DNA from 4 places in the Mogibacterium diversum genome. Region 3 is predicted to be linked to each of the others. Evidence: predicted binding sites of a transcription regulator. Region 3 holds the regulator's gene; each other region holds the start of a gene.
What was found. Region 3 encodes LexA, which represses DNA repair genes until DNA is damaged. Its sites were predicted from a motif close to AGAACANNTGTTCT; they were not measured.

Region 1 (8,340 bases), 400 kb from region 3:
GCTGCACCTGCTCTAGCGGTGCTGCCAATCCTAGCAAGCCATGGAGATGGTGATGTCGAGTTCTCGACTAATGTAGTAACATTAAGTACGATTCTGTTCGTTATAGTAGTGCCGATTGTTGATACACTGCTCGGATTTATGTAAGAGGATTAAAGTCCTCGAGAGAAGGCCGAGTCGCAGAAACAAAATGGAATAATAAGTGATAAAAACGGTTATAGGAAAATGTACCGGCCTTCTAATCGTTAGATTATGGTCTAACTTGAGGTCGGTACATTTATGATTTACTATAGCCTTTTTCTTTATATGCGTTATATACGTTACTTACCGTCTTTATACACCTTGGCATTCTCGAGCTCTACGTACGTGGCGTTTTTATCTTCAGGTAGCGTCTTGAGTGTGAATTTGCCAGATATGACAAATTTCTTGTCCTCAGCTGGTAGCTTCGAAGCTTCACCTTTCTTGAGTTTGAAGAGTAGCCCTTGCTGGCAACATTCGGTTGCATCTGGAATCAGGCAGTACGTATAGCGCTCGCCAGTACCTGGATCGATGCTTACGGTGTAGTATCCCTTTACCTTGATAGTTTTTCCTACGTATTTCTTAGGATCTGTCATCATGTTAGACACTTCAGAGTAGATTGCTGTTGCACTCATGGTACTGAGGTCGATGTCAACATGACCATCCGTCTTCGCCTTATTGTGAGCTACGATATGTAGCGTAACTCCAATGCAGATTGATACAAAAGCCAGTAGCGTGATTATTATTATAATTAGTTTAGTCTTTTTGTTGTTAGTCATTTTATCATCTTTGCATTCTGTAAAATTATCCTCTAGCAGTCACTTTGCCGAGGAGTATAAATATAAGATACATAATTGCATCCACCGTTACAATCGTTGCTCCTACTGGAGTCCCGCCTAGGATTGATATAAACATTCCGGTCAAGGCTGCAACTATTGATAGGATTATAGAGCAGATGGTTACTGCTCTGAAGCTTCCAAATACGCACATCGCCGATAGAGCAGGGAAGATGATGAGCGCGGATATCAAAAGTGAGCCTACCAGGTTCATTCCCAGTACTATTATAACAGCAATGATGATTGCGATGATTAAATTATATGTTTCTGTCTTAGTGCCTGTAGCTTTCGCGTATTCCTCATCAAATGTGACAGCAAAAAGTCTGTTGTACAGAAACACGAAGGAAACTATAACTATTGCCGAGATTACTAGGCATAGGATTACGTCTTCTGTTGTCAGCGTCAATATCGATGTGGAGCCAAATAATGTCGTACATACGTCTCCCGATACGTTTGCCGATGATGAGAATACGTTCATCATCAGATAGCCGAAGGCAAGTGATACGACTGATAGTATCGCCAGCTTGGCATCGCCCATAACCTTGCTATTCTGGCTGCCTCGAAGCAGCAGTATAGCTGCGAGTATAGTGATTGGCATGGTCACATATAGATTGCTCGATACGTGCATAATAGTGCCGACTGTCATCGCGCCAAATGCGACGTGGGAAAGTCCGTCTCCTATAAATGAAAATCTCTTGAGCACCAGCGTTACTCCGACCATAGCTGCGCAGAGGGCTATTGAAACGCCTACGATTAGCGCATACAGGACGAAGGAGTGAGAAAGGTACATGTGTAGTTGTTCTGAAATATTAGACATCTAGAACCTCCTTCCTCTCCGCTTCTGAAGCCAGGTGAGGCTTATCGCTCATTATCAGTAGCTTGTTGGCCGCGGATAGCGCTTTGCTGATATCGTGCGAGATGGTTATGATTGTTGTTCCGTTCTGATTCAGTCTGTTCAGCAGCTGGTACAGATGGGCAGCGGCCACCGGGTCGAGCCCGGTGATCGGCTCGTCCAGAACCAGCACTTTCTTGGAGCCGGCGATGGCGCGTGCTAGGAGCACGCGCTGCCGCTGCCCGCCAGAAAGCTCGCGAAAGCTCTCGTTCTTAATATCCTCGAGGTCAAGCTCTCGGATAGCATCAGCGGCAAGCTTTCGCTCCTTATGCCCATAAAAAGGCTTAAATCCAAGTCTATCCAGGCATCCAGATAGCACGACTTCCCATACGGAAGCCGGGAAATCCTTCTGCATCTCACGTTGCTGCGGCAGGTAGCCGATATCACTCTTATCAATGTCACCGCGCAGCAAGACCTTGCCGCTAATCGCTGGAATCAGACCTACCAAGGTCTTAATCAAGGTCGATTTCCCGGCGCCATTTTCTCCTACAATACAAATATAATCCCCGTTATTAATCTCCAGATCGAATCCATTACAGAGGGGCTTGCCTGAATACCCGACAGCAAGCCCCTCGCAAATGATACTAAATGAAGAGTCTTTACTCTCTCTTACCATTTTGTTCAATTTATTCTCCTAGTAATACCTAATTGTTTAGAACCTCCTGCAAAACTTTGAGGTTATTCTCCATCGTCTTGAGGTAAGTCTTTTTCTTAATGTCGCCCTTCTTCATAGACTGCAGGGAATCAAGAGTTTTGATGTCTCTCTTAGTTCCGTCGGCATTCTTGATTACAGACTTAGCAATCTTGTGATCAGAGTTCTCGATAGTTAAAACATGCTTTATCTTAAGCTGGTTGAGCTTGTTGGATAGGAAGCTAATTGTCTCAAAGCTAGCCTCAGATTCAGCTGAGCAGCCTACAAATGCAGCATAGTAGTTTAGACCATAATCATCTACCATGTAACGGAATGGGAAACGATCTCCGAAGATGAGAGTCTTAACCTTAGCGTTTTTAACAGCCTCAGCATACTTGTTGTCTAGATTCTCTAGCTTTTTAGTGTAGGCATCGAGGTTCTTCTTATAAGTATCTGCGTGCTTCTCATCCTTCTTAGCAATTGCCTGCTCGATAGGCTGGCAGAGCTTAATCGCATTCTTGAGAGATAGCCATACATGCTCATCATACTCTACTTCCTCGGCGTTTTCGTGATGATGGCCGTCACCTTCATCTTCATCTTCCTTCTCTGGTTGCATACCTTCCTTGACTTCTTCAGCCTTCTTACTGTCCTTCATTTCGTCCATGAGGTTGATTGCAACGAGGTCCTTGTTCTTTTTCTTCTTGAGAACGTCCTCAACCCATTCATCTGACTCACCGCCAACATAGACGAAAATGTCAGCATTTGAAATATCCTTTATATCCTGAGCTGAAGGCTGGAAGCTGTGCAAATCAGTACCATTCTTCTGAAGTAGCTTCAGATCAACATCCTTGACTCTGTCGCCTAGAATCTCTCTAACCCAGTCGTATTCAGGAAATGTAGTTACGACAATCTTGAGCTTCTTGGAGTCTGCTTCCTTCTTGCCGCAGCTCGCAAGTGTACCAAGTGAAAGGATTGCAATCATCATAATTGCAAATATTTTAATAAGCTTGTTACGTTTCATAAAAACCTCCATGCTATGTAACGTGAAAAATACAGATTTTGCAAAAATAGTATCGGTTATTGTAATTGTCCGAGCACCGCAATTCTTCTATGAATCGAAGCGTAGACGACATAAAAATGGGGAAATAACCGAAATTAAAAATCATTTTCAGTTTACCACCGGTGATTTATCATGTCAATGTAGAAAGAAAGTTTCACAAAACTATCAAAAAATTTTTAACACCTTGAGGTCAGTGGAGTTCAACAAAAATCATAAAGATTTAGCGGGAAAATAAAAGAACATATGTTTGATTTTTGCCTGTGCCTCCACTATAATTGGGGCAAGCAAAAAAGTCAAGCGGAGTATTTGTCGTCATCAGGGAGTGAAGATGGATGGGAATGCGTCAATCAATATATTTAATAAAGAGGAGGAGCTTGAGGGGAGCAGGACCTACCTGTGCATCGACCTGAAGTCTTATTATGCGTCTGTCGAATGCATAGCTCGAGGGCTTAATCCGCTCGAGGCTAGGCTACTAGTTGCTGATCCAACTAGATCAGACAACACGATTTGCCTAGCGGTTTCACCCGCACTGAAGGCCCTTGGTGTGCCGGGGAGACCTAGATTATTTGAAGCGAAGCAGGCGATAAGAAGAGCGGAGATAGAGTGCGGTCATGAGATTGAATACATCATAGCACCGCCGAGGATGGCTGAGTATGTGCGCATATCATCGGAAATTTATTCCATTTATATGAATTTTGTTTCCCCGGAGGATATTCATGTATACAGCATAGATGAATGCTTTATGGATATAACGCATTACCTTCACATGTATAAGGAGGCAGCGATTTGCCACAAGGTTTCGGCTTCTCGTGAGATGGCGATGACTATAATTAAAGCCGTGCTGTCTGAGACAGGCATAGTTTCAACTGCGGGAATTGGAACTAATATGTATCTTGCTAAGGTTGGTATGGATATAGTTGCCAAGAAGAGCAAAGCCGATGAAGATGGCGTAAGGATTGCAGAGCTCAATGAGACATCTTATAAGTATCTCCTTTGGAACCATAAACCGCTAACTGACTTCTGGCAGATCGGACGTGGTAAAGCCCGAAGGCTCGCTAAAATTGGGGCTTATACGATGGGGGATATAGCTCGCATATCGATTAATGAGGAGGAATACCTATATAAAGCATTTGGTGTAGACGCTGAGATCCTGATTGATCATGCATGGGGTAAGGAACCATGTACCATGTCGGATATCAAGTCTTATAAGCCAGCAGCGCATTCGCTCTCTACTGGGCAGGTTCTGCCTCGTGCATATGCTCATGGAGAAGGTCGCAATATATTTATCGAGATGGCTGATAAGCTATCCATGGATATGGTACGGAAGAAACTAATTGCATCGCATTTTTCTTTTTTCATCAGCTTTGATGGGCAGAGTCTTGAGAGCGGAGAGTATAACGGTCCGGTTGTGGTTGATTTTTACGGAAGATTGATGCCTAAGGGTGTGTCTGGCAATGTTAGGCTACGTATTGCTACGAATAGCACCGCAGAGATTATAGGAAGCTTAAAGAAAGCTTTTGATCGCCTGATAGATCCAGCACTTTACATAAGGCGTATAACCATAGCCGCCAACGATATCAAGGGAGTAGATGAAGATGAGCAGATTGATATATTTTCACTAGACTCTTGTGATACAGATGACTCTAAAGAATGTGAACTGCAAGAGGTTATGTTAGCGATACGAGAGAAGTATGGAAGCAATGCCTTGATAAAAGGCATGAATCTCGAAGAAGGAAGTACATATATAGAGAGAAACAATCAGATAGGAGGTCATAGAGCATAGATGGGTGTATACGATGAAAGAATAATACGGGCAACAAAATTTGAATATGCCGATATTATCAATAGAGTGAGACCAATCCATAAGGCTGATAGATTTTCGTACAAGTATCCGCGGATGAGCAGTGAGAAGCGAGCTAAGATATTCGCACCTTTTGCTGCCTTGTCAGGGTACGATGATGTTTTAGCGGAGAAGGAGGTAATCTACGATATCAAAAGGGTACTTACTGATGATGAGTATTTTGATTTAGATTGCAAGATTGCAACCATATACGAAAAGTGTAGCAATAGCATATTAGCTAGAGAAAATGGTGTTGAGGTCAGAATACTTTACTTTGAACCCCTTGCCAATGATGAGCTGCATGGCAGATATATAGAAATTAGTGGATTAGTCACAAAGGTAAGACCAGATAAAGAGACTATCACAATTCTTGATAAAGAAATTTCTCTGAGATCGATATACAAACTAGAAATATTAAATGCTAGGGGCATCGAGCCACAAGATGAATAAAACTCCCTGCTCTCTCAAGCAGGGAGTGTGGATACGCCTATCTAAATTGACAAATCAGCGATATGTTTTGTCAGACCATAAGGTAGCACATCTTGTCTGTAATGCATATGGGAGAACCTATGATTAAACTCGCGCAATCTGCTCGATTCCTTCAACTGTACCAAGAAGTTCCATGCCAACTGGTCTCCAGTAATCATATATTAGCACAGGACCGCTGTATTCATACAGAAGCCTTATGACTGTATTAAAGAATATAGGATTATTGATGAACATCTTAACGTTGAAATTACAGTCATACTGCTTTTCTTCGGTATACGGATACTTGAAATTAATAATCTGCGACTCCGGTTCGCAGTCATAGTAGCGAAGCTCTAGAAGCTTGTAGCCGGTGAATTTTGACTGGTTATCATCAGCATTTTCACGGCAAGCGATTATTTGATCCGCTCTTGCATCAGTCATAACCTGAATATCGCCGAGGTTATTCTTGCAGAGCTCATATAACTCTCTGACTGTGTTAAGTGCGTGAGGTCTCTCTGCCTCGTTTTCATCTATAGGGATAATTCCTTTGCCGATTAGGTGCTGCAGGAATTCCTCGCATGAGAAAGTACCGAGCGTATAATCCTCTGGTTTGTTGCTGGAATTACATTCGATAGTTACATTTGAATTGTCGATTTCTTTAAAATTGATATATGCCATCTTGTCACCTCTAACCTCTATTAATTAGCATTGGTATTATATCATTAGAGCGAAGTGAGGTCATTAATAAATAAAGAGAGAGGCAGCATTTATTTAAATGCCACCTCTGATGTCACAGACAGGATGTTCAGAAGATTATCTATATTTATAGAAACCTTCACCAGCATTGATGCCGGTCTTACCTTCATCTATGTACTTTTTAAGCATTGCTGCAATCTTGCCTGCATTTGAATCTGGGTTCTTTGACTCAGGGTTGCTGGATACGATGTTGTAAGCAGTTGTTAGTCCGACGATATCGAGTATCTGGAAAGGACCAAGTGGAGAACCTGTTCCTAGCTTCCAAGCGCGGTCGATATTTTCATGATCTCCAATTCCGTTAGCGAGCAGGTACTGTGCAGAATTTAGGAATGGCACCAGCATAGAATTTAACAGATAACCAGGCTGTTCCTTCAGAACCTTAATAGGGACCATGTTGATGGCTTTAGCGAATTCAACTACTTCGTCATATGCGGCCTGGGATGTCTCGCTGTGTCCCATAACCTCACCAATGTTGCTTCTCCAGATGTTGTTAGCAAAGTGAAGTGCGAGGTATCTCTCAGGCTTAGATATATCTTCCTTAAATGTGCTAGGAAGGAATGTCGAAGAATTTGTCATTACGATAGTATTATCGTCGAGCACTTTATCGAGCTTTCTATAGAACTCATGCTTTTCATCAGGAATCTCAGCCATGCTCTCTATATAGTAATCGCAGCCTTTTGCAGAATCCTCTAGAGAAAGAGATAGCTTTAGATTCTTATAAGCAGATTCAACTTTTTCTTGGAGTTCGTTGAGCTTCTCGCTAGTTAGGTCTTCAGCTTTTACCCCGAAACCTCCAGGAACTTGGATTCCAGGCTTGCCTAGATTTTGCCTTAGCGTTTCGATTTCAGATAGATAAATTTTGTATAGCCTGTCTATCTTAGGCTGAGACCTGCCTATGGAGCCTTCGCTTCTTAGCCATATAGTTGTATCAAATCCGGAGAAAGCGCTCTGAAAAGCAATCTGACTGCCTAGTACGCCGCCACCAGCTACTGTAACTTTTTTATTATTCATGGGATCACCTCCTGTGTATAAATAACAACTTGTGTTAGTTTTGTATAACTTGATTATACACCTAAAATTAAATAAAGCCATATAATATTTAATAGTGCGCAATTATTTCTTCAAAACTACACAATTCATAATGATTGCGACTATTGACAGAGCTCAATAATAGTTCTATTATACTTATTAGTTCTTGGTTTATTATCTTTAACTATTTGAACCTAGAACTGATAAATATGGTAATTGACTTCAGGGCAGGGTGTAATTCCCTACCGGCGGTATAGCCCGCGAGCCGAGAGGCATGATTCGGTTAGATTCCGAAGCCGACAGTTAAAGTCTGGATGGGAGAAGCTTTTATTCTGAAGGGTACATTAGGTTGTACAGGGATGAATTGCAGGAGCTCTGAGGGGGCTTCTTTTTTAGTGCATATCCATTCTAATTGAACGGGTCAATTGTATATTTATTCGAATGAGGAGAGAGAAATGTCGTTAGAGAGAGCTGATGAGCTGATGCTACAGGACAAAGAGTATATGCGCCGAGCTATTGAACTGGCCAAGAAAGGCACGGGATGGGTTAATCCTAACCCAAAGGTCGGTGCTGTAATTGTCAAGGAGGGACAGGTCATAGGCGAGGGATACCATGTAAAGTGCGGTCAGATGCACGCTGAAAGGAATGCTATAGCATCGCTTCGCGATTCTGCAGAGGGCGCTACGATGTACGTGACTATGGAGCCTTGTTGTCATTACGGCAAGACACCACCGTGTACGGAGGCAATTATTGAAAACGGAATAGCTAGAGTTGTGATTGGATCCAAGGACCCTAATCCAAAAGTAGCTGGAA
Region 2 (8,340 bases), 210 kb from region 3:
TAATACCTGTTGTTACAGATCCCAAGAAAGCAGCTGCTGCGCTTAACTGGGCAGTAAACGAGATGCAACAACGATATAACAAATTTGCTGAGATTGGAGCTAAGGATCTCACATCATATAATCATTCTGTTTCTAACTCTGGAGATGCAGAAAAGGTTATGCCTCAGATTGTTATCGTCATAGATGAACTTGCAGACCTCATGATGGCGGCGTCATCTCAGGTTGAAGAAGCTATATGTAGACTAGCACAGAAGGCAAGAGCCGCTGGTATGCATCTAATAGTAGCTACTCAGAGACCATCTGTTGATGTTGTAACTGGTCTGATTAAGGCAAATATTCCTTCAAGAATTGCATTTAGTGTATCATCGCAGTTTGACTCACGTACAATTATCGATACTGCTGGAGCTGAAAAACTTCTCGGTAAGGGTGATATGCTCTTCTCACCGGTTGAGGCTAATAAGCCTATCAGAATTCAGGGTCCATACATATCAGAGACGGAGAGTGCTGCGGTAATTGACTTCGTAAAATCGCAAAGCGAAACGGAATACCGAGAAGATGTGATTCAGAGCATTGAAGTAACAGACAAGCCTGTTGCACAGGAGTCAGCAGAAGATGAACTAACTGAAGATGCAATAGAATTTATTTTAAAGCAAAAGCAAGCATCGGTTTCTATGTTACAGCGTAGATTTAGAATTGGATATAATCGTGCAGCTCGCATCATTGATGAGATAGAAGATATGGGCATAATTGGTCCGTCTGATGGTTCAAGACCTAGACAAGTGTTAATGACCGAGGAGGAGTATTATGGACCAGCTGATCAGACGACCTTTGATAGCGGAGCACAAAATGACGATTTGGATCCTAAAGACGATGAAGTGGTAAATAGTAACGGAGATTTTTAATGACAAATACGAACAAGACGTTCTATATTGATACCTTAGGGTGTGCGAAGAACGACTATGATTCGCAGGTTTTGGCAGCTGAACTCATGAGTAGAGGGTGTACGCTTTCAGATTCTCCAGAATCGGCGGATATTCTGATTGTAAATACTTGTGGTTTTATTGAATCGGCGAAGATTGAATCAATTGAACATATATTCAGTATGGCAGCTATTAAAGGAGAGACTAAGAAGCTTGTAGTAACAGGCTGTCTCTCAGAACGTTATCATGAAGATTTGGTAAAAGAGATTCCTGAGGTTGACATTTTTACAGGTGTTAATGACTACGACGAACTTCCTGAACTATTGCTATCAGCTGAAGAAGTGATGGCAGATAGTGTTAAGGGGAAGGTTGGTAGAGTTCTGCCATATAAAGAAAGGGTTCTTCCGAAGAATTCGTATTCTGGCGTTCTAAAAATTGCTGAAGGCTGTAATAATACATGTGCATTTTGCGCCATTCCAAAAATTCGCGGACCATATCGAAGTAAAAAAATTGAGGATGTAGTTCGAGAAGCGGAAGTTATGGCTGAGCAAGGCATTAAAGAACTGACAATCATAGCACAGGATACATCTTATTACGGCAAAGACCTTTATGGCAAAGCTATGTTGCCAAAACTCCTAGAAGAGCTATGTAATATAGATGGTATCAATTGGATTAGAATCATGTACGTTTACGATGATGGGATTACTGATGAGCTCATCGATACCATTGCTGCAAATGAAAAAATATGTAATTACTTAGATATACCAATCCAACATATTTCAGATAACGTGCTTAGCCGGATGAGGAGAAATTCAACAGGAGATTCCATCAGGGATACATTCAAAAAATTGCGCGATAATATCCCAGGGGTACATATTAGAACCACTTTGCTTGTAGGATTTCCGGGAGAGAGCGAAGAAGATTTTGATGAACTTGTAGAATTTGTAAAAGAGGCTAAGATCGATAGATTAGGTGTATTTGCATTTTCTGATGAAGAGGGCACTCTATCTCATAGACTCGATGGAAAGCTACAAGAAGAAGTAAAAGAAAATCGCAGAAATACTATAATGGAACTACAGGTTGGTATAAGTGAGGAACTCAATCGAAATAAAATTGGAAAGATTTTCGAGGTTATGGTCGATGAGGTTCAATCTGATGGTGAATACATAGGTAGAACAAGGTATGATGCACAAGAGATTGATAATGAGGTTACTTTCACTAGTAAGCTTGCTCATATGTCAGGGGATATTGTAAAGGTTAAGATTACAGAGGCTTATGAATATGATCTCATAGGTGAGGAGGTTTAGATGAATTTACCTAACAAACTTACAGTTGGCAGAATGATTGCTGTTCCATTTTTTGTCGCTGCATTTATGTTGCAGTATTACATGATAGCATTCATTATATTTATTGCTGCTTCGTTTACTGATTTATTGGACGGGAAGATTGCTCGAGCAAGAGGCCTTGTTACTAACTTCGGGAAGATAATGGATCCGCTAGCGGATAAAATACTGGTATACTCAGCGCTTTGTCTTTTAATAGGTGAAGGAACGATTCCGGCATGGTCGCTTATTGTTATTTTGGCTAGAGAGTTTGCGGTAAGTGGAATGAGAACAGTTGCAGCCTCAGAAGGTCGAGTAGTTGCCGCTGGAATGAGCGGTAAGATTAAGACAGTCCTTCAGATGCTTGCAGTCCCTACACTGATTCTTGCGCTCACGTTTGATTCAGTATATGTGCTGATGACAATAGGTATGGCGCTTTTCTGGGCCTCTTTGGCAGCAACAATTTATTCGGGATGCGAGTATATAATCAAAAATAAAGATGTATTCTCAATGTAAATTTTGCATTTCAAATATAATGCAAAATGTCATTAGTATTAGTATCAAAACATATATTTAATATATTAAACTTACTCGGGGTGCTCAGGTACGCCGAGTAATTGCTTAGAGGGGTAATAAGGGGTAATCAAGATGAACGTCTCGATAATAGCGGTTGGAACTGAATTACTTTTTGGTCAGACTGTAAATACAAATGCGACATATATTTCAAATCAATTGAACTTGATGGGGTTTAATGTCATGTATCACCATGTAGTTGGCGATAACTCTGGAAGGTTAAAAGCGTTAATTATTTCTACCTTTGTTGAAAGTGATATGATTATACTGACAGGTGGACTAGGACCAACTCAGGATGATCTTACCAAGGAAATAGTTGCAGAGGCTATGGGTGTAGATCTGTATTTTGATGAAAGATGCTATAGGGAAGTAAAGTCTTATTTTGATGATAGAAATCGAATTATGGCTGAAAATAATCGCAAGCAAGCATATATCCCTGTAGGCGCGGAAGTATTTCATAATGAAGCTGGAACAGCACCGGCTTTTGGCATTGAGAAGGATGGGAAATGTGCAATTTGTCTACCCGGTCCACCACGTGAGATGAAATGGTTATTTGAAAACTGCGTAGTAGATTATTTAAAAAGATTTTCAAGTAAGCAAATGTATTATAGGGTTATTAGGACTATCGGAATAGGTGAATCTGACCTAGAGACGAAGCTTCTTCCAATCATCGATAATCAGAAGGATCCTACGATAGCAACGTATGCAAAAGAAGGTGAGTGTACACTTCGTGTAGCTTCACAGCGAGAAACGATGACAGAAGCTCAACTAGCTGTGGAGAACATGATTCGTGAGATCGACAAGTTAATTGGGAAGTATATATACAGTTATAATGACGAAGAACTGGCTGAGGTTGTTGTTAGGAAGCTAAGAGAAAACAAATTATCTTTATCATCTGCAGAATCATGTACGGGAGGCATGTTCGCATCTTGTATAACTGATGTACCAGGTGCATCTAATGTTTTTTCGCATGGGTTTGTCACGTATAGCGAGACTGCGAAAGCTGGAGTTTTAGGCGTTGATAGTAAAATTATAGAAGAATGCTCTGTCGTTAGTTCAGAAGTTGCGGTTTTAATGGCAAAAGGAGCACAAAAGTCTTCGAATAGCGATATTGCAATCTCCATAACAGGATACGCTGGACCAGAAGCTGATGAAGGACGTGAAAATGGAAATGCTTTCATTGGGTATGCCTGTGGCAATAAACTAGGTAACAAGAGCGGTTTTATTGAGATTAACACCAAGAGAAACGATAGAAAATGGAATCGTAACTTCTTCAAACTTAGGATGCTTTTAGTTGTTTATAATATCATCAATGACGCAATTTAAGTAATTAATAAAAAATGATCTAAATATTAAATCGATAATAGATAATGCTAGATTTTTATGTAATCTCATGAATATTGGTAAAATGTATTATAGTGTGAAAATTTACTGAAATAGTGGTTCTAATATTGATTTATATCGATATTTAATTTGACCGTTATCATGCAAAGAATATATAATCTTGACAAACAAAAGAAGATTATATACAATACGAACAGATGTTCGAAATATACAGGAGGGACTATGGCAGTTAAGTCAAGTAAAGACAAGAGTTTAATCGGTAATGTTAGTGATAAAGAAAAGGCTCTTGAACATGCTCTAGATGAGATTCAGAAAGCGTTTGGCAAAGGTGCAGTTATGAAGCTTGGAGATGAAGGTCTTCATAACAACATTGAAGGGATTTCCACGGGCTCTATATCACTAGATGTTGCGACCGGTATCGGTGGTGTTCCCCGTGGCCGTATTGTTGAGATTTATGGACCTGAATCATCAGGAAAGACAACTCTTACATTGCACTGCATCGCAGAGGCTCAGAAGGCTGGCGGTAAGGCAGCGTTTATCGACGCTGAACATGCGCTAGATCCTGTTTATGCTAAGAATCTAGGTGTAGATGTAGATGATTTATTAGTGTCGCAGCCTGATACTGGAGAACAAGCGCTAGAGATTTGCGATATGCTAGCACGAAGTGGAGCTATTGATCTTATTGTTATAGACTCTGTGGCTGCACTAGTTCCAAAGGCTGAAATTCAGGGTGATATGGGAGACTCTCACGTTGGACTCCAGGCCAGACTTATGTCACAAGCCCTCAGAAAGATTGCAGGAACCGTTAACAAAACTAATACTTGTGTTATTTTTATCAACCAGCTTCGTGAAAAAATCGGAATCATGTTTGGTAATCCAGAGACGACAACTGGTGGCAGAGCACTCAAATTCTATGCTAGCATGCGACTTGACGTAAGACGTGCTGATTCTATCAAGCGTGGTGATGAGACCATTGGTAATAGAACCAAGGTTAAAATTGTAAAAAATAAAGTAGCACCTCCATTTAAAATTGCTGAGTTCGATATAATGTATGGAGAAGGTATTTCTATTGCAGGTGATGTGCTAGATACTGCTACAGATATGAAATTCATTGATAAAGCGGGTTCGTGGTATAGCTATGAGGGTGAAAGAATAGGGCAAGGTCGTGAGAATGTAAAAGAATTTCTCGTTTCTCATCCTGAGATTCTTGAGACTCTTAAGACTAAAATCATGGATGCCATTCACGGTAATGATGAAGAAGAGCTTAAAGTTGACGAAGATGGAGTAGTAATCGAATAATAATGATTTATAATGTTCTGGGATTTGACATAAGTCCTGGAACATGTTATATTTAGACGGTTAGCCGCACAGAATGGGTTTTTAAGCGTAGCACCCGTAATTCTGGCGAGTCTGGTTTGAGGAGGAATTAATATGTACGCAATTATTAAAACAGGCGGTAAGCAGTATAGAGTACAGGAGAATGACGTACTTAAGGTTGAAAAGCTTAACGCTGCAGTTGGAGAGACAGTTACCTTTGATGAGGTTGTAGCTGTTGGAGGAGACAAACTTCAGGTAGGTACACCATTTGTTGAAGGTTGTGCAGTTCAGGCCGAGGTACTCGAGCAGGGTAAGAACGAAAAAGTTATTATCTTTAAGTACAAGGCTAAGAAGGACTACAGAAGAAAGAATGGTCACAGACAGCCATACACTCTAGTTAAGGTTACAGGCATTGGCGCAGCAGCTAAGAAGGCAGCTCCAGCTAAGGCTAAGACTACAGAGAAGGCAGAGAAGTCTGAAGTGAAGGCTTCGCTATCAATGAAGAAGGAAGAGCTTCTAGAGATTGCTAAGAATCTTGGAGTTGAGGTTCCTTCAAAGGCTACTAAGGCTGATATTCTTTCAGCAATTGAATCTAAGTAATTAAGAATTTCAATATAGGAGGTGACTAGTCATGTCAAGTAAAAAAGGAGTAGGTAGTTCCAAGAACGGTCGTGATTCCGAGTCCAAACGCTTGGGACTTAAGATAGGTGCGGGACAGTATGTAAGTGCTGGAAGCATTCTTGTTAGACAGAGAGGAACAAAGTTCCACCCTGGTAACAATGTTGGTATCGGTGGAGATGATACTCTATTTGCAAAGATCGATGGCAACGTTAAGTTTGAGAGATTTGACAAGAAGAGAAAGCAGATCAGCGTATACAGCGAAGAAGCTTAAACTTATTGACCCCTTATTTCAAGGGGTCATTTTTAATATATTGGAGAAATAAATGTTCGTAGATAGAGCTGAAATAATTATTACATCTGGAAAAGGTGGAGATGGAGCCGTAACCTTTAGACGAGAGCCATACGTTCCAGAAGGTGGTCCAGATGGAGGCGATGGAGGCGATGGAGGTAATATTATATTTGTTGCCGATAATAACCTTCGCACACTAATGGATTTTAAATACAAGCGCAAGTATGAAGCTGAAAATGGTCAAAACGGTATGCGTCGTAAGAAATACGGTAAGCGCGGGGAGGATTTGGAGATAAGAGTTCCTGTTGGAACCATGATTATTGACAAAGAATCAGGACTTCTGATGAAGGATATGGCGCATAACGGGGATACGCTTGTCGCAGCAAAAGGTGGTAAAGGTGGAAAGGGTAACGTTCATTTTAAGAATTCCATCAGACAAGCACCTAATTTTGCTGAGGCTGGTGAATTACCTAAAGTTAGAACTGTAATTCTGGAGCTTAAACTCATCGCTGATGTAGGACTCGTTGGTTTCCCTAATGTTGGAAAATCAACGTTACTTTCCGTTTCTACATGTGCAAAACCTAAAGTTGCAAATTATCACTTCACGACTATAGATCCCAATCTTGGGGTAGTTGATCTATATGACAAAAGCTTTGTGATGGCAGATATTGCGGGAATTATAGAAGGTGCACATGAAGGTATGGGGCTCGGAATTAAGTTCCTAAAGCATATTGAGCGCACAAAGGTTCTTATTCATGTAGTTGATGTTTCTGGCAGTGAAGGCAGGGACCCAATAGATGATTATAAGAAGATAATTGATGAGCTAAGAAAGTACGATGAAAGGCTGCTGGCAAAGCCTATGCTTGTAGCTGCAAACAAGATAGATGCCGTTTGCGATGAGGAAAAGCTAACAGAATTTATTGAATTTGTTGAAAATGAAGGCAAAAGAGTATTCAAGATTTCTGCTGCGGCTAGACAAGGTATACAAGAACTTCTTAATGCTACAATCAATGAGCTAGATAATTATGTTGAACCAGAAGCGGAAGAAGTTGAATACTTTGATTTTGAGAAGGATGAGCTCGATGAAGACTTCAAGAAACTTAAGGCCTATAGAGCGTATGACGGCGCTTTTGTTCTCGAAGGTAAGCAGCTTTCTAAAATCTTTAGATCTACTAATTTTACGGATACAGGTTCAATGCGATATTTGTATAAATTTATTGTGGATAGAGGCGGCATTAAAATGCTAAAGAAGATTGGTTTGAAAGAGGGAGATACGGTTAGAATAGAAGACTATGAGTTTGAATATTACGATGACTAGGTAATTAATTTTCTTTCAAGCTTCTAAATCTTTCATGTGGCTAAAATTATATCTAGACACTACATGATGTACTTAAGATATTATAAGCAAAATAGGTGGATACATAATTGCATTATTTGCAGTATGTATTCACCTATTTTACATTAAAAACCTATATAAAAAATATTTAATACTGTATTGCCAATCTAGAGTGCATTGATTTATATGGGGTTTTATGTTGTAAAATAATTATAAATAATATATATTTACATGTTCCTGACTTTCTGATAGACTGTTGCAAAATAATTTTCTAAATTGTATTATCTATGTAGTTGAATCTACCCCCGGAAGGGGTAATATATGAAAAAAACAAATAATGACCTGATAAATCACTTAATTGATTGTATTAGATTCCAATTTGCGAAGGATAGAAAGCTTAAATACAAGGTTGCACTTGTTGTTGTTATCTTCATTGGAGCTACAGGAATACATATGAAATCTAGTAATGCTGATACTATCAAGCTTGATAAGACAGAAAAAGTCAAGGAAAAGGAACGCCCTCAAGCAGTAGATGAATTTTACATAGATATAAGTGGCGCCGTTAATTCACCTGGAGTATATAAGGTCAAGAAAAAAACTAGAGTTTTTGAACTTATT
Region 3 (8,340 bases):
ACCGAAGAGAGCAGCGTTTCTCTTGCTGAACTTGTCTGCGTACATAGGGTCGTAAGTTGCACTTACATCGGATGAGAGCATGCGAGAATTTCTCAGAACGCGAGCTGCATTTAGCTCTGTGTAAATTCCTAGTCTATCTAGTAGTTCTCTAACTATATCCTCGAAGAAGTGAGACTGCATACCTGTAGCACCGTAGCTACCGATTTCCTCTTTGTCTACAAAGAGTCCACAAGTAGTGGTCTTTGGATTTTCAACTTCGAAGAGAGCAACAGCAGAAGTGTACGCACAAGATCTATCGTCGTGCCCATAACCGAGAATTAGGCTCCTGTCTAAACCTGCTTCTCTGGCTCTTCCAGCTGGCACAGCCTCAATCTCAGCCGACCAGAAGTCGTCTTCTTCGATACCGTATTTATCCTTGAGTAGCTTTAATACGTTAGCCTTCACTGCGGATTCACTCTCGCTGTCAAGTGGCTGCGTGCCGAATACGATATCCATGTTTTCACCATCGATCAGCTTGGCTGCGGTAAGCTGCATCTGGTCCTGAGCCAGGTGAATTAATAGGTCGCTGATGAAGAAAACTGGGTCTGATGGATCCTCGCCTATATTTACATTAACAACGGTTCCGTCCTTTTTGGCAATTACGCCGTGAAGTGCAAGGGGCATAGTAACCCACTGGTACTTCTTGATGCCACCATAGTACTGTGTATCTAGATAGGCAAATTCATCAGTCTCGTATAGTGGATTCTGCTTTAAATCAATTCTAGGTGAGTCGATGTGCGCCCCGAGGATGTTCATACCGCGATTAACGATGTCTTCGCCTATGTTAAATGTAATAAGACACTTATTCATGTTAACTGCGTAGACCTTGCTACCTATGCTCAAAGTTTCATTATTTTTAATCACCTCATTTAGGTCACGATATCCATGAGCCTCTGCCATCTTGACTAGAAGCTCTGTGCACTCGCGTTCAGTCTTCCCTTCTGAAATGAAATCTATGTATCCCTTGTTTAAATTCTCGAGAGCTTTAAGCTCCTCTGGAGAGTAGTTATTCCATGCGTTTTTATCTTTCATAATGTACCTCCTATAGTATGTAAATGGTAGCACAAAAGGTATTTAAGTACAATCAATCTGTGTGAGGGTATTATGAATTGATAGAGATATCGGCGTATGCTACAATAAATGGGTTAAATATAATATATAAATATCAATCAAATCTAGAGAGTATAAATTTACAGGTATTATTTTTCAGCTATATAGTAACTGTGAGAAAGGAAGGGTAGATGCTAAAAACGTTTCTTATGGCTATGGTGCCTATTATAGAGCTACGTGGTGCAATACCGTATGGTGCTGGAATTGCAGGACTACCAATCTGGCAAGCGGCATTAATTGCGGTGCTCGGCAATCTGCTACCTGTTCCGTTTCTCGTCGTTTTTACAAGGGACGTATTTGCGTTGATGCGCAAGAAGTCTGATAAGCTTAACAGTATAGTCCTTAGGATGGAGCGAAAAGCTGATAAGAACAAGGACGTTGTCCTAAGGTATGAGTTCTGGGGACTTATGATTCTTGTAGCGATTCCACTTCCTGGAACTGGAGCATGGACAGGTGCTCTAGTGGCTGCGATGATGGATATGCAGCTCAAAAGAGCGTTCCCTGCAATTGCCCTAGGTGTAGTCGTCGCAGCATTCATAGTTACATGGGTAACGTACGGAGCATCGATGTTTTTATAGAGTTCTAGTGTTTCTTGCCTAGATAATCTAGTTCATAGCGACTAAGGTCTGGTTGATTATGATCAATCAGACTTTTTCTTATGTATTTGATTTCAGAAACAGCCTTGTCTATGGCCATTTCGTACTTCTTCCAAATTTCAGAATTGCTCTCCGCTGAGCGAGGATCATATTCGTTAGATGCTACCATGTCGCATTGTTTCATTGTTACTCTGTTAGAAGCGAGGATTGAGAGAAGTCTTCTGCGAAGGAAGTCATTCTTTGTTCCGAGTATTAGAATTGAACGCCTCATATCTCTAGTTGCTAGCTGCATCTGGCTAGCGGTAGGGGATTCATAAAAAGGTGCCATTATTGAACCGAGATTTTTCCTCACTGGCGCAACGAGCTTTAGCTCAATAGTAAATGGCGTAAGGTCGTGCTGTTCTAGCACATAGTGATCAAACTCTCTTTCGACCAAGCTGTGTGACATACCAGTTGTTTTTACGTAATTATTAATAATAGGGTGACATAGAGAATCTAGTATATAGTGACACATCGCACCATATAAATAGCTGATTTTCTCTACAGTAGGAGATTCTTGAACAACCTTAAAGGCATGTTTAAAGAAGGATGAACCAGGACTATGATGGATAGTTGCACCTTCTTTATTAAGGATGCTTGGAAATATCGGTCTATAAAATGCAAGGATATCAGGTCCTTGGAGCCCGAAAACAAATGCCGCATATGAATCGGCATTTGTATTAATTAACCTCTCAGTATCAGCAGGTAACTTGCTTAGAACAGTTCTTCCGAACAGATAGTGTGCGTTATGTGCAGGCATGATGACCTCCTATATATCTTATAAATAAATAAGCCGTGGGCTATCATAATGCTCACGGCTCATAAAATCTTAAGTCGGTAAAGTACTAAACTTTAAATGTCTGGAATTTATCGTCTTCGTTATCCTCGTCAAACTCATAATCTTTTCCAGGGAGTAGCATATTAGCTACAATGCCAACTATAGCCGCAATGGCGAGTCCAGAAAGAGTGATTTTTACGCCAATAACTGTAAATGTTATACCGCCAATCTGGTTAAATCCTAGAGAGCATACGAGAATGAGAGCAGTGATTATAGTATTTCGAGTGTTTTTGTAATTAACCTGGTTTTCAACAAGATTTCTAATGCCGACTGCAGAAATCATGCCGTATAGTATCAGTGAAACACCGCCAATAATTGCTAATGGAATAGTTTCTATGATAAATGCAAACTTTGGTATAAACGAGAGTATTATCGCAAAGCATGCGGCAATTCTTATTACTAGTGGATCATATACCTTTGTTAGTGCAAGAACGCCAGTATTTTCACCGTATGTTGTATTAGCAGGTCCACCAAATAGAGAGGCGAGCATCGTTGCTAGTCCGTCACCGAGAAGCGTGCGGTGTAGACCTGGGTCCTTAATGTAGTTGTAACCAGTTGTAGCGCTGATGGCGGATATATCTCCGATATGCTCCATCATTGTCGCTAAGGCAATTGGAGTGATTGTGATAATTGCGCTTATATTAAACTTAGCCATCATGATGGGAGGGAAGGCAACAATTGACTCTTTACCCATACCCGAGAAATCAATCTGTCCCATCGCTAGAGCTACTAAATATGAGATTATTACACCTAAAATGATAGGTACAATCTTGGCCATGCCACGGCCCCACATATTGAAGAATATGATCGATGCTAGGGCAACAATGGCTAGAAGCCAGTTAGTTTGTGCATTCTTGATAGCAGATGGCGCGAGTATTAAACCGATTGAAATGATGATCGGCCCTGTAACTACAGGAGGAAAGAATTTCATGACCTTTTCAATCGTAAATAACTTTATAAGTGCAGCAAGTATTACATATACAAAGCCTGCAACAATTACTCCACCGCAAGCATATGGGAGCATTTCTGTATTGGGGTGACCATTCTGAAGCGGTGCTACAGCTGCATAACCACCAAGAAAAGCGAATGAAGAGCCGAGAAACGCCGGTACCTTACCTTTAGTCAGCAGATGGAATAACAGTGTTCCAAGACCAGCCATCAAAAGCGTAGTGGATATGCTAAGACCTGTGAGAAGTGGTACCAGCACGGTTGCACCGAACATGGCAAATGTATGCTGAAGGCCTAGTAGAATAGTTTTCGGCCAACCGAGTGTTCTTGCATCGGTTATGCCGTTAGAGTAGTGATGTTCGTTACTCTGTGTCATCGTTTCCTCCTTGGGTACGTATAAAGTGAAATATTAGTTAAAATATCTGAAGACTCCCTTAACCTTGCCGACAATCTTACAGTCATCGACAATTATAGGCTCCATGAAGTCGTTTTCAGGCTGTAGCCTTATGTGTCCTTTTTCTTTATAGAACCTCTTAACTGTCGCCTCAGTCTCAAATGCGCCGTCTATCATCGCAACAACAATATCGCCGTTAGATGCAGTCTGATCTTCTTGTACGATTAAGTAATCGCCATCATTTATTCCGACATTAACCATACTGTCACCGTGTACTACCAGCAAGAAGTTATTTCCATTACCGATAAATCGAGCAGGGAAAGGGATGTTATCCTCAATATTTTGCTCGGATAGAATCGGAACACCTGCTGCAACGTTACCTATTACGGGAAGCTGCACCATGTTGATGTCATCCGCTTCAAACATAGGCTCCTTCGCATCTTTGCTAATTGAATCGACAATTGCCAGTGCACGAGGTTTGCTAGGGTCTTTTTTGATGAACCCCTGGACTTCAAGTGCTTTGATATCGCTATATACCGTTGAAGTTGATTTGATCCCTATAGCGTCACAAATCTCCCTAACGGTTGGGGGAAATCCTTTTAGTTTTATAGTTTCCTTCATGTACGCGAGCACCTGCTGCTGACGTTTTTCGCTTTTTTTAACCTTTGTCATGTCAAATCCTCTATAAAGTAAGTGAATTGAGTGTCATCTCTTCGCCGTAATTATTCCAATCATCGTATATTTCACCAGTTTGTCTGATGATAATATCACCGACTTTACCATTGATTTTGCTGTATGGAAGCGTTTTGTGATAAGTGATTCTGCTGTCTCCAAGCTGAAATAGGAAGCCAGTACGGAACAGTTCCTTTTCAAGCTGTCCCTTGTATTCAGCGATGGAATCGATTAGCTTGAATAAATCGTCATGCTCTGTGTCGAACACGTTATCAAGTGTCAACTTAGAGTAGTTAGCTCGAAGTTGTATCTCATGACCAGAGAATCTATCTAGAACCTTGAGCAGTTTTTCCTTTGTGTCAGCTTCAGTTGCATCCTGGAAAATAACGCAGTTAATGCGATGTGGGACTTCAAGAAGCTCGAAAATCTCATCAGAGCATTCCTTGACGTAATGCTTAAGGTGTCTTGATACATTAATGCAGCTAATCTTATCTTTATTTTTGTTAAGCACTGCTGCAACTCTATGAATATCTTGATTCTCATTGGTTGGCAGTGTTGTGTTGATGTACACATGATGACCATCCTTAATGTGATCAAGTATGTCCTGAAGCGCATCAAGATCTGCAAGAGGCTCACCTCCGGTAAGCACTATATCGTTGTGCGGTAAAATCTTGTCTAGTAAGTCTAGAGACCTGTAGCATCTATCAAGATTGAACGAAGATGTATCTCTATAGTCTTCTTTATTTACACAGAAAGGGCAACAATTGTTACAGTCGTATGGAACGAACATGGTAACAGTTTGTCCCTCTTTGATAAAATCTTTCATTCTAGTTTATCCCCCTATACTAAAATCATTAAATTATACCATTTCGAACAGTTGTTTGCAATTGAAATGACAACGAAATACAGCGTTATGACCATTTTTAAGACCAGAAACATAAATAATACAATTATGTATGGTTAATAGAACAAAAGCCTTTAAAGGTTGTCAATAATAATGTATACTAAAATTAATGTTATCAATTCAATCAATTTTATATATGAAAGGTTAAAAGCAAAGATGAGGGAATTCTTTCGCGACCGGCATCTAGCTAGCAACCCGTACCTCAATTTCATCGAGGTTTATGGTTTGTTATTGCTTCTCTGGATTGTGATGTCAGGAATATTTACAGTTAAATTTATAATTTATGGATGTGTTTCCTCGTTTTTGATTTCATGTTTCGTAGTGGGCTCTCTGCGCATCGGAGGGCTTAAATCTAACCGAACATATTTTATTCTTCATGCTAATTATCCAAAACTGCTAATCTATTTTCTGTGGCTTATGAAAGAGGTCGTTAAGAGTGCAATAGACGTTTCTAAGATTGTATTATCTTCTAAAATGAAAATTGAGCCTCTCGTAGTATGGTTTAAGGCAGATTACGACAATCCGGCAGCAAGGGCGATTCTTGCAAATTCAATCACATTAACACCGGGAACTGTAACTATCGATATCTATGATAGCGGTGTTTTCTCCGTTCACGCGCTAAATAGCGAGTTTGCTGATGGACTGCTAGATGGATCTATGCAGATGCGTGTTGCAAAACTTTACGGAGAGACTATAGATTACAAGGTGGTCGATGTGGTTACTGATTACGACTTTACGGAGAAGGAAGTCGTTGAACTGACATCAAAGCGATTCAAGAGAAGGAGGAAGAAGTCTAATGCATAATTATTTTATCGCGCTTCTTGCTGGTCTGCTTGCAATCGTCATAGTAATGGTTATAACGATGTTTATAGGTAAGACGGTATACGACAAGCTCAATGCTTTATTCGTCATAAATACGAATATCGTTATGCTGATTTTAGTCGTTGGCTTGATTGACAACAGAATGGATATGCATATAGATATCGCACTAAGTTATGCGATTTTAGGGTTCGTAACAACTGTTATTCTCGCTAAATTCATAGGAGGTAGAAGGTAATGAGTTTACAAAACATCGTGGCGATTACTATTATTTCCTTCGGTTTTATGTTTATGGCTTTAGCAGCAGTTGGAGTAATAAGATTTCCTGATTTTTTTACAAGGCTTCATGCTTCTGGTGTAGGAGAAACTTTCGGAGCACTGATGATGACTATAGGAATAATGGTGTACACAGGATTTACATTATTATCAGTAAAAGTATTTATCATATTCTTTCTACTACTACTTACAAATCCTCTCGGAACTAATTTGATTATGATAACATCGGTTCATGCCAAGAATTACCAGGATTATAATCACAAGAAGCATATGGGGGTAATCAGGATGATACTGCGGATGAAAAGGAGGGAAGATAGATGAGTTCATTTCTTGTAGAAGCTATTCTACTTCTCGCTTTAATATCTATTACTCTCGTGATTATATTTGATAAAGACCTCGTGTCAGTTGTCGTAGTGTATTGCGCATTCAGCTTTGTAACGATGTTTCTGTACATTATCATGGGCGCACCTGATGTAGCCTTTACAGAGGCTGTAATTGGTGTTATTTCAACTATTTACTTCATAATGACACTTAAGAGTATAGATAGGCGGTGTAAGTAATGCGCAAGTATATTAACATGACATTTTTGATTGCGGCGATACTGCTACTCTTTGTTATAGTAGCTAAGATCGATGTACTCCCAGCAATTGGGGATATCGACTCTGCACCAGCACTTCATGTTTCAAAATACTATATAGAGCATTCCGTACAGGATACGAATTCTCCAAATATGGTTACTGCTATGATTGTAGACTACCGTGCATTCGATACAATGTTCGAGACGACAGTTATGTTCCTAGCTGGAATAGGGGTAATCATGATTCTGGCGGGTAGACCAAAGGCAAAGAATAGAATTGTACAGCCAAAGAGATATTTTGGTCACCGTTATAAGCTCGGAGATCCTGCATACAAGACTATCAATAAGGATGTAATGATTACGCTCATTGGACCGCTAATCTTGATATATGCATTCTATGTATTATTTCATGGAGAAGTCAGCCTTGGTGGAGGATTCCAGTCTGGAGCGCTCATTGCATTGACGTATATCATTGATATTCTAGTAATTCCCGATAAGAAAAACTTGTTTATGATGACAGGCAAAAATTCGGCGAGTATTGCAGGCATTGGTGTTTTGATATATGTGATGACAGGAGTTGTTCCGATGTTCAACGGAGGCTCATTCATGGATTACACCTATCTGCCAATTCCGGTTCACGCTGCAGAACGACATGCGATTGGAATTCTGCTCGTTGAGATAGGCGTAACTATCGGAGTAATGGGCACTATTATCACGATTCTCAATGCGATTATGAAGAGGGTAAGATTTGATGATGACACAGATAAATGGACTTCTGGCAAGTAAAGGGATTTATTTTTTAACTTTACTACTTTTGCTACTTGGAGTTTATGGAATGGTTTCTTGTAAGAACTACATGAAGAAACTCATTTGCATGAATATCATGCAGGTTGCAGTAATATTTTTCTACCTATGCTTTGCTCAGAAGAAAGGTGGAACTATTCCTGTTGCGCTAGATACAATAGTTAATGCTGATAAATACGTTAACCCAATTCCCCATGGATTAATGCTAACAGCAATCGTTGTAAGTTTAGGTACTACTGGTGTTGGACTTGCGCTACTAACTAGAATTAAGGAAAAGTATGGCAGCATAGAAGAGGACGATATAATAAGAAGGGAGAACCGTTT
Region 4 (8,340 bases), 190 kb from region 3:
GCAGACGAAGTAATCGATAACGAAGATATTGTTTCACTTTACTTATATTTAGCATCAAAGGGATATATAAAAATAGAGGATAACAAAGATAAAAGCAAGATTATGATTACATCTTTAAAGCCTCCCGAGAATGAAGAAAGTTATGTAAATGATTTCTACATAGCTTTATTTGATTCGATATATGAAGTAAGTGTAGGCAAACAGATTAGTATAGATGATGCTAGTAAAAGATTAGAAAACTCTCTTGATAAAATTTGCAAAAGTATTATAGAAAAATTCGAAGGAGATAAATCGTTCTACTCTGAGAAATCTAAGGGACGTGAACTAATTGCTAAGATATTAGGTGGTTTCGGAATTGTATCAACCTTACTGTTTTACTTAGATAGATTGCACATCGAAACTTGGAATATTCCTCCAAATATATTTTTTCTAATTACAGCTATCTGCATTGTGTCGATTAATTATATAATAAAGAAAATATCATATAGAAAAATGAGTACTGCATCAAATGGTATGCGTAATATAATATTGTTGGGTGTGCTTTATGGAATATGTGCAATCGCACTAAATGTTTTTCTTTTTTCAATATCCAGATATCTAACACCAATATATTTATATTTAGCTTTTATAATATATTTGATGCTTCTTCCATTTTTAATAAACGGGATAAAAGTCAGAAGCGATTACAACCGAAATATATTTGGTGAAATTGTCGGATTCAAGAACTTTATAGAAAGTGTAGAGCTTGACAGGCTAAATGAGCTTGTAGATGAAAATCCAGCGTATTTCTATGATGTTTTACCTTATGCATATGTGTTTAAGTTAACGGATAAATGGATTTCGAAGTTCAATACTATATCGGTGCCTAACCATTGCTCTTATACTTCATTTGGACAAAATGATTTAAATCCTATGACAGTTAATAGGATGATAAGTAATATTGAGCTAAGAACAGAAATTGAAGTGCCAAATACCTACTCGGGAGGATTTATGGGTAGCAGTAGAGGTGGCGGATTCAGCGGCGGCGGATTCTCAGGTGGCGGCGGCGGCGGATTCTCAGGTGGCGGTGTCGGAGGTGGCGGCGGCGGTGCTTGGTAAGTCTATATTTTACTATTATTGTTAGGAGCCTGATTAATGGAGAAGACATATCGATCTTGATACTGAAACTGATTATTTGTGCGGACACTTTGCAAATATAATAATAAGTGAAATATACGAGATTAAATTCGGGGGAAAGAATGGATAATTTTGCATGAAACGAATGAGTAAAATGAAAAAGCTGCAACCATCAATTGAGTGGAAGAAAAGGTATGAAGAGGTAAAGAACCTGCTTACATCACCGGTAAACTATGCAAAGTGCTTTGACATGAAGGAAATTCAGGGCAAGGAAATATTCATTTTGGATATGGGTGAAATTGAATTTTCTACAGGAGATATACTTGTAAGAGATCCATTAGTATGGCTAAACAGAGATGAAAAAGCATATTTAACATCTGTGCCGAGAGGAAAATATAGAATTGAAACGTTAGTTGTAAAATTAGAAGAAGATCACTACAGGTACGCACTAACCAGAGTGAGATTTACAGAAAACGTCCCTAAGATTTATTACGAGGCACTTAAGGGTGATGAAAATCTAGATGATGTAGATGGTGATAGCATATTTGGATTTAATGTAGATGCTGGTCTTGCAACTATAGTTGATGTAGAGACAAGAAACGCATACTGTGATTTTAAAGATAAATGGTATGCAGAAAACCCCGACAAGAATATATATGACGATTTTTTTGCTGAGGTTTTTGCAAAGAATGCTGAGGAGAATCCAGTTTATCAAAGAGAGGGTGGCGACTGGATAAATTTTAAAATACCAAATTCAGAACTCTCAATTCCCATGATACAATCAGGGTTTGGAGATGGAAGATATCCTGTCTATTTTGGTTATGACGAAAACGGAGAGCTTTGCGATTTAGTTGTTGAATATATATATTTAGCATAATGAAATAAAATCACCGAGAAGTCTCGGAGAAAGGAAAATCCAGATTTTTATCAGGTAACTGGAATATACGCGTGTTATGAACGACCTTCAAATAGATTATTTTATGGCCGTAGCTACTAATTCGAGCTTTACCAAGACATCGGAAGAACTCTTTGTATCTCAGCCTGCAATTTCCAAGCAAATTGCACTTCTAGAAAGAGAGCTTGGGGTTAAGCTATTCATTAGAAATAACAGGAGAACAGAACTTACAGAGGCTGGGAAGAGATATTTTGATTTTTTTAGTCGATATAAGACTGAAATGGGCAATATTAAACACGAAGTAGCTGAATTAGATGGCATTACTGCCCAAACAATAACCATCGGAATACTTGAAGGTTGGGATTTTGCATCATGGCTTACTAACGCTATAAAAAAGTATAGAGATTCACATGGTTATGTAGATATATTGATTAATTATGTCGGTGCCAAGGAAGTATCAACGCTGCTCCTTACGGATGAGATTGACATTGCAATTTCGCTAAAAAATACTTTTGACACATTCGCAGAGATAGAATCTCGGAATATACTCGAAACCAGAAAGAAACTCGTATATAACAAGCAAAATATTTTAGCTATGAAAGAAAATCTCAGTCCAGCAGATTTTGCTAATGAAAAATTTTTTGCTCCCTGGAGTATCATGGATGATACAGTTACAAAGAGCATTAACATGTATATGCAGCCGTATGGTATCAGGCCGAATATTCAGTTCGTAAATAATTTTGAATCGATGATTAACTGTGTAAGATACAACCTTGGTGTTGCAATTTGCGATGAATTTACGGGATATCTCAATGATAAGAATTTAGAATCTATTGATTTACAAAAAAAAGAATTTATCTGTGCTGGAATGATTAAGAACAGCACTAATGATGAGGTTAGGGAATTATATGATCTGGTTATATCTTGTTCAGCTGATTCATAACAACGCGGTTATGCAGAGCATACCTAATATTCAATTATACAAAGGGACCTTGTTTGTTTAAAATATAGACAAACAAGGTCGTTTCGGTTTTAACGATTTTGAGCTATGGATTGTTTTTATTATGGATGGAGGGTATTACAATGCCAAAGAGTAAGAAATTAACTGCAGTATATGCACTCATTATGGATTTACCACTCAGCATCGTTGTTACTATGGTAGCACTTGCACTAGGTGGTAATCTGACAATGGAAAGATTTATTCCGAGCTTTTGCTTAGCTTATGTACTTACATTTTTTATTAATTTTCTGCCTGTTGGTATGATAGGTTTTAAATTCGCAAGTAAGTATGCAGAAGATAATACATTCAAGTTTGGACTTCTTGCAAATGTTGTTGTAGCTTTTTTCTTTGTAGTTATCTTGGATTTAGTGATGACAGCTTTTGGTGTGTTCATAGCTGGTAATGGAACGATGAATGACTATTTGTTTGCTGTTGTTGCTGGCTTTATACCATGTTATATTCCAACACTAATTATAGCGATGATATGGTATCCCGTAGCAGACAAGGCTTCAAGAGCAATTTGTCATGAATAAATAGGAGGTGTTAGTATGAATAGACCAGAATTCTATCCAGTCAGGAGTCTAATATACGTCGATCTTGCCCATGAGGATTATAGGATAAAGCTTGAGAATTGGTTATACAGGTACCATATTCCAGATAGTATTTCGCAATTTGGACCTTATGTGTCAAAGTATGCATTTTATCAGGCTCTTCCAACACCTCCAGGTGGTGAAAGATTTGGTACTGTAAGAATGCAGATGACAGAGCACTACTGGCTAGCAAATCCAAATGATATTAGAAGTTTCGTACATCATAAGGCACTGACAGAGTATTTTCCTAAGGATGTACTAATATGGCAAAATAATATGCCTGATGAGGGGAACTCTCATAAAATTAATAAATCCGAAGAGGTTAATTTTGAAGGTGATGATGCGAGAGCTACAAAAGGGAGCGAAGAATTAGGTACAGTTCCATTTATATTTGCATTTATCCCGGTATGGTGGGAAGAAGACTTCAAAGGTGAAGGCAGAACTGTTGAAGATGGACCAAACTATAGATGGCAGTTTATGGTTCATTACCCTGAGGGGGTTACTCTTGAAGAAGGAGATAAGTGGCTTAAGGAAGAATTCTTACCAGCCTATACAGAACAGGATGAAGTAATAAGATGTTTATCTAGCAAGATAATAAAGGAAATAAATGGCTGTGATTTTGATCGCGTTGTTGAAATGTGGTTCCCATGTCAGTCCGCGTGGGTAGCAGCGACAGAAAAGGCTGCTAAAATAGTAAAAAAGCCATCTTGGGGAGAGACTGCGGATTTCCCATATCTCAAAAAGTCATATGGAATCTCGGGAATTTTCTTATCAGATATAGCAAGATCAGATAATATGACTGGTTATCATGGTTATATTACAATGAGGTAAGAACGGAAATAATATGAGTAAAAGGGAAAGCCTTAATCGCGACGGTGGCAAGGGTAAGTATAAAGAAGTGCTTACCCTTGCTCTCTTAGTTGGAATTCTTCCTCCAACATGGGCTTTAATAAGCCCATATATAGGAGTGCACGTTGGACCAATAGCTCTTATTGCTGCTGGCATATATGGTGCAAATGGGAATAAATTCGAAGACTCTTTTAAAATAGCAGCTGGATATATCGCTGGAGACATATGGTCATTAATTGCCACAGTCGTGATGCAAAAAACGCCTTTTAGTGCGAATATTAAACTTTGGTCTACTTTATTTATACTAGGATTTATTGCAGTAATAATATCTGCAAAATTTCCCAGGTATGTATATCTGCCAAGTTTCCTAGCAGGATGGGCGATAGCGATGTTATCGATGAATCTAGATTCAACAACTCCATTAATAAGGATGACAATTGAAATCGGAGTAGCGATGGTTGTGGGTGTATATTACGTTGGAGCTTTGATAGATAAGATACACAAGATAGTAAATGCTAGATAGAGATAATAAGTGAGAATTTTAGTCATAATGAATATGAGATGATGCGTAATATATTAAATATTTCTGTAATTGATATGTTGCGAATGATAAGGAAACTACCTGAACGATTTAGTTTAGGTAGTTTTTTATTAACAAAATAATTAAAAGATATTTAAAGAATATGAAGGTATTATCACAGTGAAGCAAATAAGTATCGATGGGGACATGAATCTAATGAGATATAACTATTCCTAAAATCATAATTTTGGGAATAGTTATAAAACAAGAAATATGGCTGCCACGGAGGCAGCCTCGTAAATGGAGCTTTATGTATTTGACAACAAGTGATGTAACACTGTACCAATACCTATGTAATAATAAGGAATATATACTCTGTATTCGAATATCTACCGTAACACGGAGGGGTCATATACCCTTATCTCATAAAAAACGCCTCTAAGGCGAAATTTTGGCCTCGCTTTTTTACGACTCTACTGGAACTAGAATAGTATCTCCTGTTTTTACATCAGAAGCAGATATACCATTAAGTTCACATATCTTGTTAACTGTGGTGCGAGGATCAACGTACTTGCCACTATACTTATTAGCAATAGACCAAAGTGTATCGTTCTGTTTAACTTCAACTTGTCTATATGTATCTGAAGTACCAGCTTCAGTTGTAGCGAAACCTAGTAAGCTGTACACGAGCATAGTCATGCTTAATACTGTTACTAGGACAAATATAAAAAATCTAACTGGCGAAACGATTTTGTATTTCTTTTTCATAATGATTACCTCCGTATATATGATACTAATAGCTTATAGCTATGGTATTAACTATCAATGAATTAAAAAGAACAAATGTTCTATTTGGATGTTCATAGTATAACCCCTTACATATTTAAAGTCAATAAGAAAAAGAACAAATGTTTGAAAAAATATAAAAAGATGCTGTAATTCTGTATTTACAGCATCTTAAGGATGATAAGTTGTTCGAAATATTAATAGTTTTTTCTTGTTTTATTGCTTGGAAAGAATAGATATGGTAGGTATTGTATGAGTTTTAGATGACTATGCTGTTATATCTGCAAAAGACGCATCAATAAACTCAGCTAGTTTTTCTCCATTAATTATTATCTGGGCTCCCCTCTTTCCTGCCGAGATATATATATGATCATATAGTATTGCAGTTTCATCGATGAAGGTCGGAAAATGTTTTTTCATTCCTATTGGAGAGCACCCACCTCTAACATAGCCTGTTAGCGGAAGTAGCTCTTTTACATGAATCATCTCTATCTTCTTTGCACCTGCTACAGACGCTGCTTTTTTAAGATTTAACTCAGATGCAACTGGAATTACAAATACGAAATATTCTCCAGTATTTGAATGAGTTACCAATGTTTTAAAAATTTCTTCTTCAGATATTCCTAGTGCTGCAGCAACATGCTCTCCAGAGAGATCAGATTCATCATAATCATACTCACTTATATCATGGTCAATACCAGCGCTATCTAGCTGTCTCATCGCATTAGTTTTTTCAATTTTTTCTTTTTTAGCCATAATCTAAACCTCTAAACTATCTTCAGAATCTTCATAAGAGTCAATAAATTTAAGTAATAAATCGCGTTTTATATAACAAAATAGCATAATAATAATGCTAACAATAATCAAGAAAGCAATACCAAGGTAATTTCTATGTGCTAAAAACATTCCGAATAACAAGCTTTCAAGAATTCCCGGAGACCTGCCGAGTATCGAAATAAATATAAATGGTTTGATTTTTATATTTGAAATACCAGCAATATAGCTGGTGAAGTCTTTCGGAATACCAGGTATTAAGTATATGAGAAATATTATCACATAAGCGCGTCTACTATTAAGTTTTCTCACATATGATTTAACTTTTTCTTCGCCGAATATAACATGAAGAGCGTCATTTCCAAGGACTTTTGCAAGGTAGTAAGTGATTACTGTCCCAATGAAAGCTCCCGCTAGTGATATTAAGAAACCACCTAGTACCCCATATAAGTAACTTGATGCGAACTGTATCGGTTGACCTGGTATGATACATATGACGATTTGAATAATTTGCAGTAATATTAGAGGAATAAATGCAAAACCTTTAAAGTCATCAAGTCTATTTGATATATTTGACAAATAATCCTTATTGAACAATGTATCTTTATATAAGAGATATAACACGAGTGGAACAACAATTAATATAGCAAAAAGCAAAAATAGCTTACCAAAGGCGATTAACCGTTTAGAAATAGTGATATTACGTGTATTTGCACGTACATCTTGTTTTAAATCAGTTATTGTTGCTTTCGCTGTACATTCAATATTATTTTCTGTTTTCTCCTTGTGCTTTGTTGACATCTATTAGGCCTCTATTTACTAGCTCCTGCAAGCTTTTTATGATACCGAATCGAGCATGTTCATAAGTAAGACCGCCCTGATAGTAAGCAATATAAGGCTCTCTGAGCGGGGCATCAGCACTTAATTCAATGGAAGAACCTTGTACAAAGGCGCCAGCTGCCATAATCACTTGGTCATCATAACCCGGCATATCCCAGGGAATGGGGGTAACGTATGCATCGATTGGTGCAGCAGACTGAATCGCCTGAATAAATGCTATCGCTAAGTCAGGATTCCTGAATTTAATTGCCTCGACTATGTCACTTCTCTCTGAAGAAACCGGTGGGCACACCTCATATCCGAGCATATCGTAAACAGCACCGCATAACATAGCTCCCTTTAGCGCTGCATTTACAACCTTGGGTGCAAGGAAAATTCCTTGAAGAACGGAACGATTTTGTCCAAAAGTTAATCCGCATTCTGAACCAATGCCTGGACACGTGAGGCGATATGAGATTCTCTCTATTAGATCTTCTCTTCCGCAGATATATCCACCAGAAAGCGCTAGTCCACCACCTGGATTCTTGATAAGAGAACCAGCAATTACATCCACACCAAAATCAGTCGGCTCCTCTGCACTTACGAATTCACCATAGCAATTATCTACCATAACTATGATGTCCGGGCGAATTTTGTGTATAAGATCAGTGACTTTACGGATGCTGTCCAAGGTTATCGCTGGTCTCCAGTCGTACCCTGTTGAACGCTGCATTGCAACTACCCGCGTATTCTCGTGGAGCGAATTTTTTATTGCCTCTAGGTCAACATCCAAGTTATCATTTAACTCAACTTCGCTGTACTCTATACCATAATCCGTCAAAGTTCCCATATAATCATGGTCATTAATGCCGATGACCGTCTGTAAGGTATCATATGGTCTACCTGTCACGTAAATCAATTCTTCGCCTGGTTTTAGTATGCCAAAAAGCGTCGTAGAGAGCGCATGTGTGCCATTGACAATATTTGGCCT

Region 1: the regulator LexA is predicted to act here: its motif matches at 3,671-3,684, upstream of C5Q96_RS05355 (Y-family DNA polymerase).
Region 2: the regulator LexA is predicted to act here: its motif matches at 4,350-4,363, upstream of recA (recombinase RecA).
Region 4: the regulator LexA is predicted to act here: its motif matches at 5,807-5,820, upstream of yneA (cell division suppressor protein YneA).

The regions. Positions count from the first base shown of each region.
Region 1 covers NZ_CP027228.1:1,141,451-1,149,790, reverse strand. Annotated here, with positions in the region: gene C5Q96_RS05380 (AEC family transporter) at 1-144, shown strand, start outside; gene C5Q96_RS05375 (hypothetical protein) at 318-794, opposite strand; gene C5Q96_RS05370 (metal ABC transporter permease) at 820-1,668, opposite strand; gene C5Q96_RS05365 (metal ABC transporter ATP-binding protein) at 1,661-2,359, opposite strand; gene C5Q96_RS05360 (metal ABC transporter substrate-binding protein) at 2,388-3,395, opposite strand; gene C5Q96_RS05355 (Y-family DNA polymerase) at 3,763-5,217, shown strand; gene C5Q96_RS05350 (hypothetical protein) at 5,218-5,724, shown strand; gene C5Q96_RS05345 (hypothetical protein) at 5,848-6,420, opposite strand; gene C5Q96_RS05340 (3-hydroxyacyl-CoA dehydrogenase) at 6,556-7,509, opposite strand; FMN riboswitch at 7,742-7,857, shown strand; gene ribD (bifunctional diaminohydroxyphosphoribosylaminopyrimidine deaminase/5-amino-6-(5-phosphoribosylamino)uracil reductase RibD) at 7,983-8,340, shown strand, end outside.
Region 2 covers NZ_CP027228.1:526,480-534,819, forward strand. Annotated here, with positions in the region: gene C5Q96_RS02450 (FtsK/SpoIIIE family DNA translocase) at 1-902, shown strand, start outside; gene rimO (30S ribosomal protein S12 methylthiotransferase RimO) at 902-2,227, shown strand; gene pgsA (CDP-diacylglycerol--glycerol-3-phosphate 3-phosphatidyltransferase) at 2,228-2,758, shown strand; gene C5Q96_RS02465 (competence/damage-inducible protein A) at 2,891-4,141, shown strand; gene recA (recombinase RecA) at 4,382-5,458, shown strand; partial or broken gene rplU (50S ribosomal protein L21) at 5,591-5,896, shown strand; gene rpmA (50S ribosomal protein L27) at 6,108-6,368, shown strand; gene obgE (GTPase ObgE) at 6,421-7,704, shown strand; gene C5Q96_RS02490 (helix-hairpin-helix domain-containing protein) at 8,044-8,340, shown strand, end outside.
Region 3 covers NZ_CP027228.1:737,990-746,329, reverse strand. Annotated here, with positions in the region: gene C5Q96_RS03530 (aminopeptidase) at 1-1,071, opposite strand, end outside; gene C5Q96_RS03525 (COG2426 family protein) at 1,281-1,727, shown strand; gene C5Q96_RS03520 (zinc dependent phospholipase C family protein) at 1,732-2,544, opposite strand; gene C5Q96_RS03515 (uracil-xanthine permease family protein) at 2,630-3,946, opposite strand; gene lexA (transcriptional repressor LexA) at 3,980-4,636, opposite strand; gene C5Q96_RS03505 (radical SAM protein) at 4,647-5,462, opposite strand; gene C5Q96_RS03500 (Na+/H+ antiporter subunit E) at 5,634-6,344, shown strand; gene C5Q96_RS03495 (monovalent cation/H+ antiporter complex subunit F) at 6,337-6,597, shown strand; gene mnhG (monovalent cation/H(+) antiporter subunit G) at 6,597-6,956, shown strand; gene C5Q96_RS03485 (hydrogenase subunit MbhD domain-containing protein) at 6,953-7,195, shown strand; gene mbhE (hydrogen gas-evolving membrane-bound hydrogenase subunit E) at 7,195-7,998, shown strand; gene C5Q96_RS03475 (sodium:proton antiporter) at 7,964-8,340, shown strand, end outside.
Region 4 covers NZ_CP027228.1:548,864-557,203, forward strand. Annotated here, with positions in the region: gene C5Q96_RS02550 (DUF2207 domain-containing protein) at 1-1,098, shown strand, start outside; gene C5Q96_RS02555 (DUF4241 domain-containing protein) at 1,262-1,993, shown strand; gene C5Q96_RS02560 (LysR family transcriptional regulator) at 2,070-2,954, shown strand; gene C5Q96_RS02565 (hypothetical protein) at 3,095-3,544, shown strand; gene C5Q96_RS02570 (acetyl-CoA hydrolase) at 3,560-4,432, shown strand; gene C5Q96_RS02575 (DUF1097 domain-containing protein) at 4,446-4,973, shown strand; gene yneA (cell division suppressor protein YneA) at 5,436-5,738, opposite strand; gene ybaK (Cys-tRNA(Pro) deacylase) at 6,024-6,512, opposite strand; gene C5Q96_RS02590 (TVP38/TMEM64 family protein) at 6,516-7,331, opposite strand; gene C5Q96_RS02595 (methionine gamma-lyase family protein) at 7,297-8,340, opposite strand, start outside.